4 regions of the Viridibacillus sp. KH_047 genome follow, and region 4 is predicted to be linked to each of the others. Evidence: riboswitches for the same ligand, from Rfam matches in the RefSeq annotation. Region 4 holds a riboswitch; each other region holds the start of a gene.
The links. Region 4 has a riboswitch for lysine ahead of AC3IS5_RS20480 (transporter substrate-binding domain-containing protein). Riboswitches for the same ligand answer to the same signal wherever they lie in the genome.
Positions count from the first base shown of each region.

Region 1 (3,218 bases), 1.1 Mb from region 4:
TATTCCCGATTTATCGAGACCCTGAGGAAGAATTCTTAACATTTGTGGGACGCTTTTATGAACAGGCAGAACATATCAAGCCGAAGGAAATCTTCATACCTACGAATATTGAAGGGGACCTTCTAGCTACAGTACTTGATGTAAAAGTGACGATTCCTCAAAGGGGAAAGAAAAAAGAACTTGTTGATTTAGCGAGTAAAAATGCACAAATTGCTATCTCTGAGAAATTCCAGTTACTTGAGCGTCAAGAAAAAAGGACAATAGGTGCCTGCGAAGAATTGGGAAATGCGATGAATATTGCGACACCGCTTCGCATAGAATCATTTGATAACTCCCATATTTTTGGTGCGGACGCCGTTTCAGCGATGGTTGTTTTTATTGACGGTAAGCCGAGCAAAAAGGATTATCGAAAATATAAAATTCAAGTTGCTGCAAAGCACGACGATTACGGAGCAATGCGAGAAGTCATTCGCCGAAGATATACTCGTGTATTAAGAGATGGCTTACCCTTACCCGATTTAATCGTTATTGATGGTGGGAAAGGACAAATGGAAGTGGCAAGAGAAATCTTAGAAGATGAGCTTGGTTTAGATATTCCTATTGCAGGTTTGGCAAAAGATGATAAACACCAAACTTCTCAATTGCTGTATGGCTCGCCGCCAGAAATTATTCCGTTGAAGAGAACGAGTGAAGCATTTTATCTTTTACAAAGAATTCAAGATGAAGTTCACCGTTTTGCTATTACCTTCCATCGCCAATTACATGAGAAGAATGCCATTACATCTGTTCTCGATGAAATTGAAGGAATTGGTCCGAAACGTAAGCAGCAGCTTCTCAAACAATTTGGATCTGTTAAAAAAATTCGTGAGGCATCCTATGAAGAGTTAATTGCTGCGAATGTACCAAAAAAACTAGCTCATACCATATTTACTTATTTTTCTGAAAAATAAATTGCAGTAATCTGAAAATTATGTTAAAGTAACATTACTATTATAAATAATCACTAATTAGTGATGATAGAGGCGCGGATTTCAAGAGTAATCAGCAAGAGGATGAATAGATCCTATGACTGCTGATGAAAGGGGAGGCCGCCGAAGTGATAAATTGACTATTTCAAATTTATTACTGGTTCTACATTTAACAAGTGTAGAATTGTCAGATCCGTTTCGGTTCTGGAGGGCTATCTCACATGAATGTTCTTTTGAACGTGCATGCTACGAGGCGGCTTTTCACACGGAAACGTGTGGAAGGCTGCTTTTTTCATAAGATGTCATTGTGATACGGTCGTCATAACAAATAAGGGAGAGGTTATGAGTGAGTTGTTTAGTTTTTAAATTTGGTGGTACATCAGTTGCAACGATTGAACGCGTATTGCATGTGGCAAAGCGCATTCAGAAAGAGAAAGATAAGGGCTATGACATTGTCGTTGTTGTTTCAGCAATGGGTAAAACGACGGATAAGTTAGTAGAGATGGCACATGAAGTAATGCCAAATCCATCGAAGCGTGAAATGGATACGCTCTTAACAACTGGTGAGCAGGTGACTATCTCATTATTAACGATTGCATTGCAAAGTTTAGGGTTATCAGCGCAGTCTTTCACTGGTTGGCAAGCTGGTATCTTAACGGAAGGGATTCCAAGTGATTCCCGCATTGTTGAAATCCAATCTGAAAATGTGCAAAAAGCATTGGATAAAGGCCAAGTTGCGGTAGTTGCAGGTTTCCAAGGAATCGATAGTAATAACAATATTACAACTCTAGGTCGCGGAGGATCAGATACAACAGCAGTTGCTTTAGCTGCAGCATTAGGTGCCGAGCGCTGTGATATTTATACAGATGTTGATGGTGTGTACACTTCAGATCCACGTTATGTTCCAAAAGCTCGCAAACTACAGGAACTGTCATATGATGAAATGTTAGAATTAGCAAATTTAGGAGCAGGTGTCTTACATCCACGTGCCGTAGAGTTTGCAAAAAACTACAAGATCCCATTAGCAGTTCGCTCTAGTTATGTAGACGATGAAGGAACAATTATGAAGGAGGAAGTTGAAGTGGAAAAAGATTTAGTTGTACGTGGAGTAGCGTTTATGTCAGATATTGTTCGTGTAACGGTAGGATACGAGGGGAATTATAAAGGTTCTTTAGTCAATATTTTCACGGTTTTAGCTGATAATCATATAAATGTTGATATTATCGTTCAAACTATACTCGAAGGGATAGAGCCTTCAGTATCATTTACTATTACGAAAGAAAATTTAGCAGATACCGCTCGAGTATTAGAAGCAAATAAATCTAAAATTGGTTATTGTCATGTGAATTATGAAGAGGACGTAGCTAAGGTATCGATTGTAGGTTCTGGTATGGTGTCTAATCCTGGCGTAGCCGCAAAAATGTTCGATCGCTTACATAAAGAAAACATTACATTGAAAATGGTAAGTACTTCTGAAATAAAAATTTCTGTTGTCATTCCACAAGAATCGATGTTGTTAACTGCAAACGCATTACATGATGAATTTGAGTTGGCAGCTAGTCTAGCAATTCAAGTTTAATCATAAAATAAAAAGAAGCTGACTAGCCATCTTGAACAGATATTTAGTCAGCTTCTTTTTATAGTTTGTCTTTTAAATCCCATTTAACATGGAATCGTACAAGCCCACGTTTTGCTTTCTTTTCGTCGTAGCATTCTGTTAAGAAACCACTGATTTTCTCTTGTTGAGCTGCTAGGAAGCCACTTTCAAGACGGAAGCAGCGTTTGTCAAATTGCATAGCCTCAGGATCTCCAGTGAGAGTATAAAACGTTTCATCTTTAGATTGTTTTTCTATAGAAAGCTCTCCCCATCCGGCTTCTTGAAAAAATGAAACAGCTTCTTCCATGCTGTATAAAGGAAACTTGCGTGCTAACTCTTTGCCGCACCAATATAGGATATCTTCCTCGTTTTTTCCAAGAACAGACGAGAGAACGTGATCTCTGATTAGTTCGTAACCAAATAATGGGAAGTGTTGAGTGTTAGTAGATGACATGATTTGCCTTCTTTCATTTAATTTTGTCTAATTTTTGTCAGAGTTAGAGAATAGCGTTTTCTAGTAGAATATTTATGTATTTACGAGAAAAAAGCATGATTTAAAGGTATCTAGAAATAGTGCTAGTTACCTTGACGCTCTGCCATGATGAGAGTACAATGAACTTGTCATAATATTGTACCATGATGAAATATGCAGT
Region 1 is NZ_CM174479.1:1,010,526-1,013,743, forward strand. It holds gene uvrC (excinuclease ABC subunit UvrC) at 1-950, shown strand, start outside; lysine riboswitch at 1,010-1,191, shown strand; gene AC3IS5_RS05075 (aspartate kinase) at 1,315-2,547, shown strand; gene AC3IS5_RS05080 (YslB family protein) at 2,606-3,019, opposite strand.
Region 1: it holds a riboswitch for lysine, as region 4 does, so the genes downstream of both, AC3IS5_RS05075 (aspartate kinase) here and AC3IS5_RS20480 (transporter substrate-binding domain-containing protein) in region 4, are expected to answer to the same signal.

Region 2 (3,218 bases), 560 kb from region 4:
GTTCCATTAATTCTACTTCTTCAATTTTTAATGCTTCTCCAACATTGTGTGATACTGCTGCTTGGATTTTCATAATAACTTCTCCTTTTAATCACGCCTTTATAGCGAATATTGTATAATTAAATGTGTCAATTTATCGAACAATTCCATCATATGTTTTAAATGAAAGTGTTTCAATAACCGCTAAGTACTTACATATTCCATTAGGGTTATAAGTGTTGTTTTGGTAATAAATTGTGGTAACATGTACACAAAATGATTGAAAATTAATGTTTTACTATACGGTATAAAGGGGGAGGTTTTTTTTTTGCAGTTACTCCAACTAGAATACTTTTTAATAGTTGCTGAATATCAACACATGTCAAAAGCTGCAGTTGAACTAGAAATTTCTCAGGGCTCACTGAGTAAATCGATTGCCAGGTTAGAGCAAAACTTAGGGATACAGTTATTTGATCGGAAAGGGAAACAAATACAATTAAATAAGTACGGCAAGATTTATAAAGAAAAAGTAGAAAAAGCACTACAATTATTAGAGGATGCCGAAAATGAGATATATGATTTAGCAGGATTAGGAAATGCGGATTTTTCACTAGGTGTTATGACATCTGGATTTTTGCCTAAATTAGTGGGTGGATTTTTATCGCAAAGACCAAATACAAAAATGAGTCAACATGTTATGTCAGATGATGAAATGGTAGCATCACTTAAAGATGAAAAAACTGATATTTGTATTTCAACATCTCAAATAAAAGACAAAGAAATTGAATGGGTTCATTTATTTAATGAAGAAGTTTATTTATTAGTATCTGAAAAACATCGTCTTGCCACTAGGGAGTTTGTAAGTTTAGAAGAGTTAAAAAACGAATCATTTATTACATTCCCAATTGGCTTAAATTGGCGAGTTGTAACAGACTCTTTTTGTAAGCAAGCTGGATTTATTCCGAATATAAAGTTTGAGGGAAAAGAATTGTCGATTATTTTAAACTTAGTCAAAGAGAATCTAGGGATTACTTTTTTTCCTAAATATGCATATACCGATGAAGAATTAACACACTTGAAAAAAATTAGGTTAATTGAACCTTATTGTTATCGACCGGTTGGTCTAGCCTGGTTAAAAGGAAAAACATCTAAACATGCAGTCTTACAATTCAAAAAATATCTAATGGAATTTTTAAAGAAAGAACATATGACCACTTAATAAATTTCCATACGAAAGTTCTGTTTAAGTAACTGTGGCCCATGCTTGAATGATAAACAATAAATAGATTTCTTCAACATATAATGGCTATTGTTTAAGCGTACTATTTATAAATTAAATAACAAATGATTGGTTTCTGAAATTAACCAATCATTTTACATAAACCCACCAGCATCCATTGTGTTGCCACATACACTCCACACATGTAGAGTGGGTGACTTAGTTGGAATTGGGATAGAGTAAAAACATAATTAAATATATTGTGCTAAGTCTACTTTTGTAATTATTACAAAAATCTGTATTGACAGAAAAATCTTATAACAATATAATGGTCTTAATAATTAAATAAACCTCACTTTTTTGATTGTGAGGTAGAGGTGCGATATTTATTAGCGAATAGTAGAGTCAGAGAAGACGAAGAAGCTATTCAGAAGGGAATGTCGCCGAAGCATGCAATGGATTCTCATCATTACGTGCTGGGTCTGTGGTGAAAAACCACAGGACTGTCTTAATGAACTTCCCGGTTTATTAAGTTGTGCTATCTCATAAGAGACAGGGTTGGGGACTTTAGAATGACTACATCATTTTTGGTTTCTTAATCAGAAATGATGTAGTCATTTTTTATTGTCTGCAAGAGATTCTTTAGCACATAGAGGATCTCTTTTTTATTTAGTTAAAAACTAATTTAGCTTATAGGAGCTTAATGGAGGAACGTATAATGGAAAAACAACAAACACTTTATTATGATTTTATTCCGACGGGTGAAGAAAAAATGAAATTAGATCCAGCAACAACAGCGCTTTTAGTAGTTGATATGCAACATCAATTTATTAGCCGAGATGGATTGGATGCTCAAATTGCACGAGAAAAAGACATGTTTGATAAATGGACATATTTCTTTGATCGTATTGATAACTTAACGATTCCAAACAATAAAAAACTACTAGACTTTTTCCGCGAAAATAGTTTAGAAGTAACTTTCGGTCGTATTGCATGTCATCATAAGGACGGACGTGACCGTTCCCCTGTACAACGTCGCCCAGGTTGGAACAATATTTTATTACCAATCGGTGATCCGGGAGCAGAAATGGTAGATGAATTAAAACCATTAGACGATGAAATCGTAGTAAATAAAACGACAGACAGTGTTTTAAGTGGCACAAATTATGAATTTTTACTTCGCAACATGGGTATTGAAACGGTTGTTTGTACAGGAGTTGTGACAGACCAATGTGTAGCTTCAACTGTACGAAGTCTAGCTGATGCAGGCTTTGAAGTGATTCTAGTTGAGGATGCATGTGCAGCTGCTACGCAACAACTTCATGATGCAGAAATTATGATTATGAATCAAATTTATTGCCAAGTAATGAGCACAGTAGAAGTCATTGATTTGATTACAGAAGAAATTGAACAACGTGCAGTAGTTCAAGGGTAGAGAGGAAGCTTTTAAATGAGTAATGTTCAGAGCAATACAACTCAAGGAAATGTAGCTCCTCATTTTAAACGTGTTCTCACACTGAAAGATTTAGTAATCTATGGTATCGCGTTTATGACACCAATTGCTCCTGCTTATATATACGGCTTTGCGGCAGAATCAACAGGCGGTATGCTACCGTTAGCGTATTTAGTCGCGATGGTAGCGATGATGTTTTCTGCATATAGCTACGGTCGAATGGCTGCGGCGTTTCCAATTGGTGGCTCTACGTATACATATACACAACGTGCGATTAACGCACATTTAGGTTTTTTTGCAGGATGGGCGATGTTTATGGACTATGTATTAGTGCCATTAATTGTCTTCATGGTCGGTGCATCCTATGCGAATGCATTAATTCCAGCGATTCCATACTGGGCGTGGGTATTACTTATTGCCGGTATAATTACTGTTGTAAATGTCCTGGGAATCGGAATAGCTGCTAAAACCAACCAACTCCTTGTAATCTTCATGGGGATTGTTGTAGTCATTTTTGTGATTTTCTGTATGAAAGCGATTGTTGTTGAAGATGGTGTATTTTCTTTA
Region 2 is NZ_CM174479.1:487,205-490,422, forward strand. It holds gene AC3IS5_RS02445 (NAD(P)-dependent alcohol dehydrogenase) at 1-73, opposite strand, end outside; gene AC3IS5_RS02450 (LysR family transcriptional regulator) at 308-1,198, shown strand; lysine riboswitch at 1,563-1,747, shown strand; gene AC3IS5_RS02455 (cysteine hydrolase family protein) at 1,917-2,633, shown strand; gene AC3IS5_RS02460 (APC family permease) at 2,649-3,218, shown strand, end outside.
Region 2: it holds a riboswitch for lysine, as region 4 does, so the genes downstream of both, AC3IS5_RS02455 (cysteine hydrolase family protein) here and AC3IS5_RS20480 (transporter substrate-binding domain-containing protein) in region 4, are expected to answer to the same signal.

Region 3 (3,218 bases), 230 kb from region 4:
GACGGAAACGAAATGAAAAAAGGAGTACTTCACAGTGGTGCTGTAATTCTTCAAATGGTTCCAGCAAATAATATCAGAGGCAAATCTTCACCTGTATCAGCTGAGTATTGTAATGATTGTGGATACATTGAAACTTTTTATGTCACTGAGCCTAAGAATTTGCAATAGCTTTTCTTATTCCACTATTGATTAATATGTCATTCAGATAATTTATTGCTTTACTCCCTATAAACACATTCATGAATTTGTTTATAATTGCAATTGGGTGTGAATTAATAAAACAAAAAAACTACGCAGCTTAGAGGCTACGTAGTTCTTTTTTAGTTAACGGTGACTATCAAAGTCACAATCTTCTAGTTTGACGATTTTCGTTTTATGAACAATTTTATAGCCAAACCAAATAGCTAAGAAAATTGGCAATCCGATATATGAAACAAGGATACCGTACCAGTCGATATGATCACCTGTGAATGCTGTATAGTTTTGTCCAACAACAACGATTGCACAAAGTACAAAGGCAAAGATCGGACCGAATGGGAACCATTTTGCTTTATAAGGTAATTCGTTTAAATCGCGACCTTGTACAATATAGGCTTTACGGAATCTGTAATGACTTACTGCAATCCCTAACCAAGCTACAAATCCACACATACCTGATGCATTTAACAACCAAATGTAGACAACACCATCACCAAAGAATGATGCGATGAATGATACACAAGCAACTAAACAAGTTGCCACTAACGCAGCCATCGGAATACCGCGTTTGTTTAGTTTAGTAAACATTTTAGGCGCTTTACCATCTTTAGCAAGCTCCCAAAGCATACGTGATGAAGCATATAAACCAGAGTTTCCTGATGATAAAATCGCTGTTAAAATGATCGCATTCATAATTGAAGCTGCAAACGCGATTCCTGCATTTTCAAATACTAAAGTAAACGGACTTACTGTAATATCACTACTAGCTAAACGTTCATCAGTAAATGGAATTAATAAGCCAATCGCTAAAATCGCTAAAATGTAGAATAACAGAATACGCCAGAAAACTTGACGAACAGCTTTCGGAATATTCTTTCCTGGATCTTCAGTTTCACCAGCAGTAATTCCTAGTAGTTCTGTTCCTTGGAATGAGAAACCTGCTGCTAAGAAGATACCAAACATTGCGAAGAAACCACCATGGAATGGACCATCTTCAATGAAGAAGTTTTTGAATCCAACTGGGTCATGTCCACCCATTAAACCAAATACCATCAAGAAGCTGACGATGATAAAGACGACAATTGTAACGACTTTAATAAGTGAAAACCAATATTCACTTTCACCAAAGCTTTTAATCGATAAGACATTCAAAGTGAAGATGATTACTAAAAATCCTGCGGTCCAGACGAATGATGATACATCAGGGAACCAAAATTTCATAATTAATGATACAGCTGCAATTTCAGCTGCGATTGTAATTGCCCAGTTATACCAGTAGTTCCAACCAAGAGCAAAACCTAGCGCTGGGTCAACGAATTTAGATGCGTAAGTACTAAACGAACCTGATACAGGCATAAATGCTGCCATTTCCCCTAAGCTTGTCATTAAGAAGAACACCATAATACCAATTAAAGAATATGCTAATAACGCTCCACCTGGACCCGCTTCGTGGATAGCTCCACCACTTGCTAAGAACAGCCCTGTACCGATTGTTCCTCCAAGTGAAATCATCGTCACATGACGACTTTTCAATCCTCTATTAAGACCTTGCGTTTCTACGCTTTGGCCGTTATTTTTATTACTCATTAAGAATCTCCTCTTTCCATTTTTCATTGCAAGAAGGTTAACTTGATGTCATAAAAAATACCATCACAAGGAATATGCGATGGTATCAAAACATGCCCATCAACCTTGATAAAGATAGCTCAACACGCCCGCTAAGACGTGACAGTTCTGCACCTTTCGGCAACAGCCCCAATGATTATAAGAAAAAGCTTATAAACACTTCGGCGATATTCCCTTTCAAATAGAATCACTGACGCTTTTCGCCTCATCCATTTTACTTTTTAATACCGCGACCTCTACCTCATCGAATGGATGAGGCATTGCAATATATTAATTTAATATGCCCCTATTATAATACAAGAGAGTTCTATGTTCAAGATGTAAATTTTCTTGAATATTAAAACATTTTAAGTTAATGTTTGTTAAATCTTCAAAATATTACTTCAGTATCACTCGGTAGCGTTTGAATATGCTTTAAATAATTGAGCACTTTAACACCTTCTTCATAACTTTGGAATGAAAGCATGCTAGCAACATTTGTTGCTGTACTTTGAAATAAATCACACATAGTAAATAGTGCTTGCCATGCTGAATCATAGCTAGCATTATTATATGTTGCAAGTAACTGCTCCCACATCTCTTTTGGTAATAGGTACTCAAGGTCCTTGCCGTTTTTACCAACACTTCTAGAAAAGTCTGTTTGCACTCCGACTTGCCATGAAAGCATTTGAATAAGCATTTCACGCGTATTATTAAAATGTGCTTGTGCATAGAGCATCTCTTTTCTCCATAATCCTTTCGCAATATATGTAGCAACCCACCAAAATTCATTACAACAATCTTTATAATGTTCTTCTGTTGGGCATTGTACCCAGTAATTGACGTCCGTTGGTAGAGGGAGTTTAGGGAGTGACCCATCTTTATCTAACAAGATTGTAGTTAAACTGTCTTCTTTACAATATGCTTCTTGTTCTTCGACAGGGATAAGCATCAAATCAATTCGGTTCCCATCCGAAAATTGCATCAAATATGTATAGCGCCCGCCAAGCTCAGGTTTAAACAACACCATATCTTCTGGCGTTTGCATAATGATCCTCTCTCCAAAAATATCTACCCAATGAGGATTGTTAGTAAATGATTTGATATCCGTCACAATATAAACGATATCAAAATCTTGAAAGGGATCCTTTTTTACATTTATATTTGTTCTTGAACCATTCATACAAACTGCACGTACTCGCTCATCATTTTCCGCTACATCTAGGATTAAATCCATCATTTGTTGCGCTGTTCTCATCATCAATACCCCCGTATTAAATTGGTGATTTTATTTTAAGCCATCTTATTAGGATTATCCATTTTCTTTGATATAATTAACCTTTGTCAATTAGTAGGTTTAAAATATTATAAGATTCATAAATATATATAATAGGAGGCGTTACAATTGGCAACAA
Region 3 is NZ_CM174479.1:3,939,410-3,942,627, forward strand. It holds gene AC3IS5_RS19265 (acetyltransferase) at 1-168, shown strand, start outside; gene AC3IS5_RS19270 (amino acid permease) at 325-1,785, opposite strand; lysine riboswitch at 1,893-2,071, opposite strand; gene AC3IS5_RS19275 (aminoglycoside 6-adenylyltransferase) at 2,195-3,061, opposite strand; gene AC3IS5_RS19280 (CynX/NimT family MFS transporter) at 3,209-3,218, shown strand, end outside.
Region 3: it holds a riboswitch for lysine, as region 4 does, so the genes downstream of both, AC3IS5_RS19270 (amino acid permease) here and AC3IS5_RS20480 (transporter substrate-binding domain-containing protein) in region 4, are expected to answer to the same signal.

Region 4 (3,218 bases):
TTTAGTAGTTTATGAAGCTATAGATAAAAAACTAAAACTCCCTTTACCTAATTCTGGTGCAGTTATAGAGATCAATTCATACGGTACTATTACAGCGGCTACTATATTCCAAGAGTATTATCAACTTACATATCCAAAAGTAGAAGTAACAGAAAATGAAGCAAGAGAAATTTTATGTAAAGAAACATTAGTGGAATTAGGAATCGAAGAAAATGAAGAGCAAGGGGAATTTGAATTAGTTTATCAACCAATTCGAGATTATATAGGTGTTACTGTTGATGGGGAAGTTCAAAAAGCAAGTCAGTTGTTCAGTGAATCACAGCTTGAACAATTTGCTATTACACCTGTTCAAGTGACAAAGTCATTGCCAAAGTTATTAGGTGTAACTGATCAATATTTATTACGTGAAGAAGAGGGTAATTTATATTGGTATGATGCGGAAGAGTTAGATGAAAAAGGTGAAGATGCGGAAGTTGTAATCGAAGTGCTACATTTTGATGATGCGGGTGCTAACTATGAATCTAATGTGGAATGGGATACAGAAGCAAAGACTGAGTTACCTTTTGAGCAATTGAAAGACAATGCAATGCAATTTTTAGAGATTATTGCTGGTGATATACACCATAAATATATGCTAGAAGAACAATCTGTTTCGAATGATGATACAGAAGAATTTGATGATGATACAGATGAGGATTTCTTCAATGTGGATGAATATGATGCAGACGAGCATGCAGACGAACATGAAGATGAGCCAACGACTATGTTTACTTTTATCCCATTTTTCCGTGAATACAAATTAGACAAATACTCCGTCCTAATTGAGGTAGGTATGCATACAGGAATAATTCGTTCATGTCTGTATAGCGCAATAAATATGGAGGCTATTCGAGGTATTAATACTACACCAATGATTACATTGGAAGAAGGGGATGCTATATATAAACAGAGTTTGCAGATGAAACTTTCACGTTTTGAAGAGATAGATGAAGATGATGAAATGAAAATTTATAGCTTAAATTACTCTATTAACACCCCTTCTGAAAATGGTGTAATTGATAAGATTAATGCTGCAACAGGTGAAGTTACGTACACTGAATCAGATATTGTTAGAGGCTGAAAATTAGTTGTAAGGATAAGTATTCTGAATATTCAACTAAATTTTCGTTGACAGTGAAAGTTTGGTACTGTAGACTGTGAACAATGATAATTGAATACAACCTCACTTTCCAATAGTTGAGGTAGAGGCGCGATATCTATTAGTCTATAGTGGAGCTTGAGAAACTATGAAGCTATGGAGAAGGAGATGTCGCCGAAGTTTGTAAAATACTCGTTATTACTTGCTGGGTCTGTAGTTAATAGCTGCAGGACTGTCTCAATAAACCTCCCAGTTTATTGAGTTGTGCTATCTCTTTTAGGGTAAAGTAGGGTGTTTGGGCTAATATACAAAGCGACCTAAGTTCATCTTAGGCCGCATTTTTTATACGTATATTAGCCTTTTTTAGTATTTTTAAGGAGAATATGGATATTGACTAAGGGGGAAACATATTATGAAAAAAACATGGTTATTTCTTTCAAGCATGATGCTATTATCAATTTTACTATTAGCAGGTTGTGGGGGAAAGGAAACGGATTCAGGATCAGGTGAATCTACTAAAGGGGAAACAAAAAAGGAAATATTCAAAGTGGGGATGGAAGCGGGATACCCTCCGTTTAACTGGACACAAAAAGACGATTCAAAAGGCGGTGTGAAAATTGACGGTAACTCTGAATATGCTGGCGGTTATGATGTTGAAATTGCCAAACGTGTGGCAGATGCATTAGGTAAAGAATTAGTGATTGTAAAAACAGAGTGGGATGGTCTAGTACCATCATTAACTTCTGGCAAAATTGATGCAATTATGGCAGGTATGTCGCCAACTGCAAAACGTAAAAAGACAATTGATTTCTCGGATAACTACTACAAATCTGAATTTGTAATGGTCGTTAAAAAAGGCAGCAAATATGAAAAAGCTACATCTATTCAAGATTTTAGTGGTGCGAAAATTACTGCTCAGTTGAATACAACGCAATATGCAGTATTAGACCAAATTAAAGGTGTTAAAAAACAAACGGCAATGGATAATTTCCCTTCAATGCGTGTAGCTTTAGAATCAGGTGTTATTGACGGTTATTTATCTGAACGTCCAGAAGGTATCAGTTCTTCTACTGCAAATGACAAATTTGTAATGGTTGAATTTACAGATAGTTTTAAGGCATCGGAAGAAGATACAGCAGTTGCTGTTGGTATTCAAAAAGGGAGCAAATTAAAAGATAAAATAAATGAAATTTTAAAAGGTATCTCCGAAGAAGAACGTACGGAAATCATGAATTCAGCGATTAAAAATCAACCAGCTGCAAAATAATGTATGTCGGATACCGGCTGCATATAAAACAGTCGGTATTATTGCTTTTGAAGGAGGAACATAATGAGTATTGATTGGATTATAAGCATAGTGACTGAAAACTGGGAAATGTTCCTTCGCGGGGCATGGATGACATTATTAGTTGCTGTTTTTGGTACAATTTTTGGTGCTATTATCGGATTATTAATTGGTGTAATAAATACGATACCAAAGCCAGAGCGAGGTATAAAGAGATTATTCCTGAAGTTTATTAATGTAATTTTAGCAATCTATGTGGAATTTTTCCGAGGAACGCCAATGATTGTACAAGCAATGGTAATCTTTTATGGTTCTGCTCAAGCATTTGATATAGATATGAATCGTACATTTGCAGCAGTTTTAGTTATTTCTATTAACACCGGCGCGTATATGGCTGAAATTGTACGTGGTGGTATAACAGCTGTTGATAAAGGTCAATTTGAAGCGGCACAAGCGATTGGTATGAGTCATTGGCAAACCATGATTCATGTAGTGCTACCACAAGTTGCGCGCAACATTTTACCTGCAACAGGTAACCAATTTGTTATTAATATTAAGGATTCATCTGTATTGAATGTCATTAGTGTAACTGAATTATATTTCCAAACAAAATCGATTGCAGGAAACAACTTCCGTTACTTCGAATCGTTCTTCGTAGCGTGTGTATTATATTTAATCATGACGATTACGATTACACGTATTTTACGTTACATTGAAAAACGATTAGATGGTCCACAAAACTATCAAATGCTTGATGATTTAGCTCAAGTAGAAGGTGGAAAAGCATGATTGTGT
Region 4 is NZ_CM174479.1:4,173,877-4,177,094, reverse strand. It holds gene AC3IS5_RS20485 (hypothetical protein) at 1-1,120, shown strand, start outside; lysine riboswitch at 1,235-1,416, shown strand; gene AC3IS5_RS20480 (transporter substrate-binding domain-containing protein) at 1,551-2,405, shown strand; gene AC3IS5_RS20475 (amino acid ABC transporter permease) at 2,469-3,212, shown strand.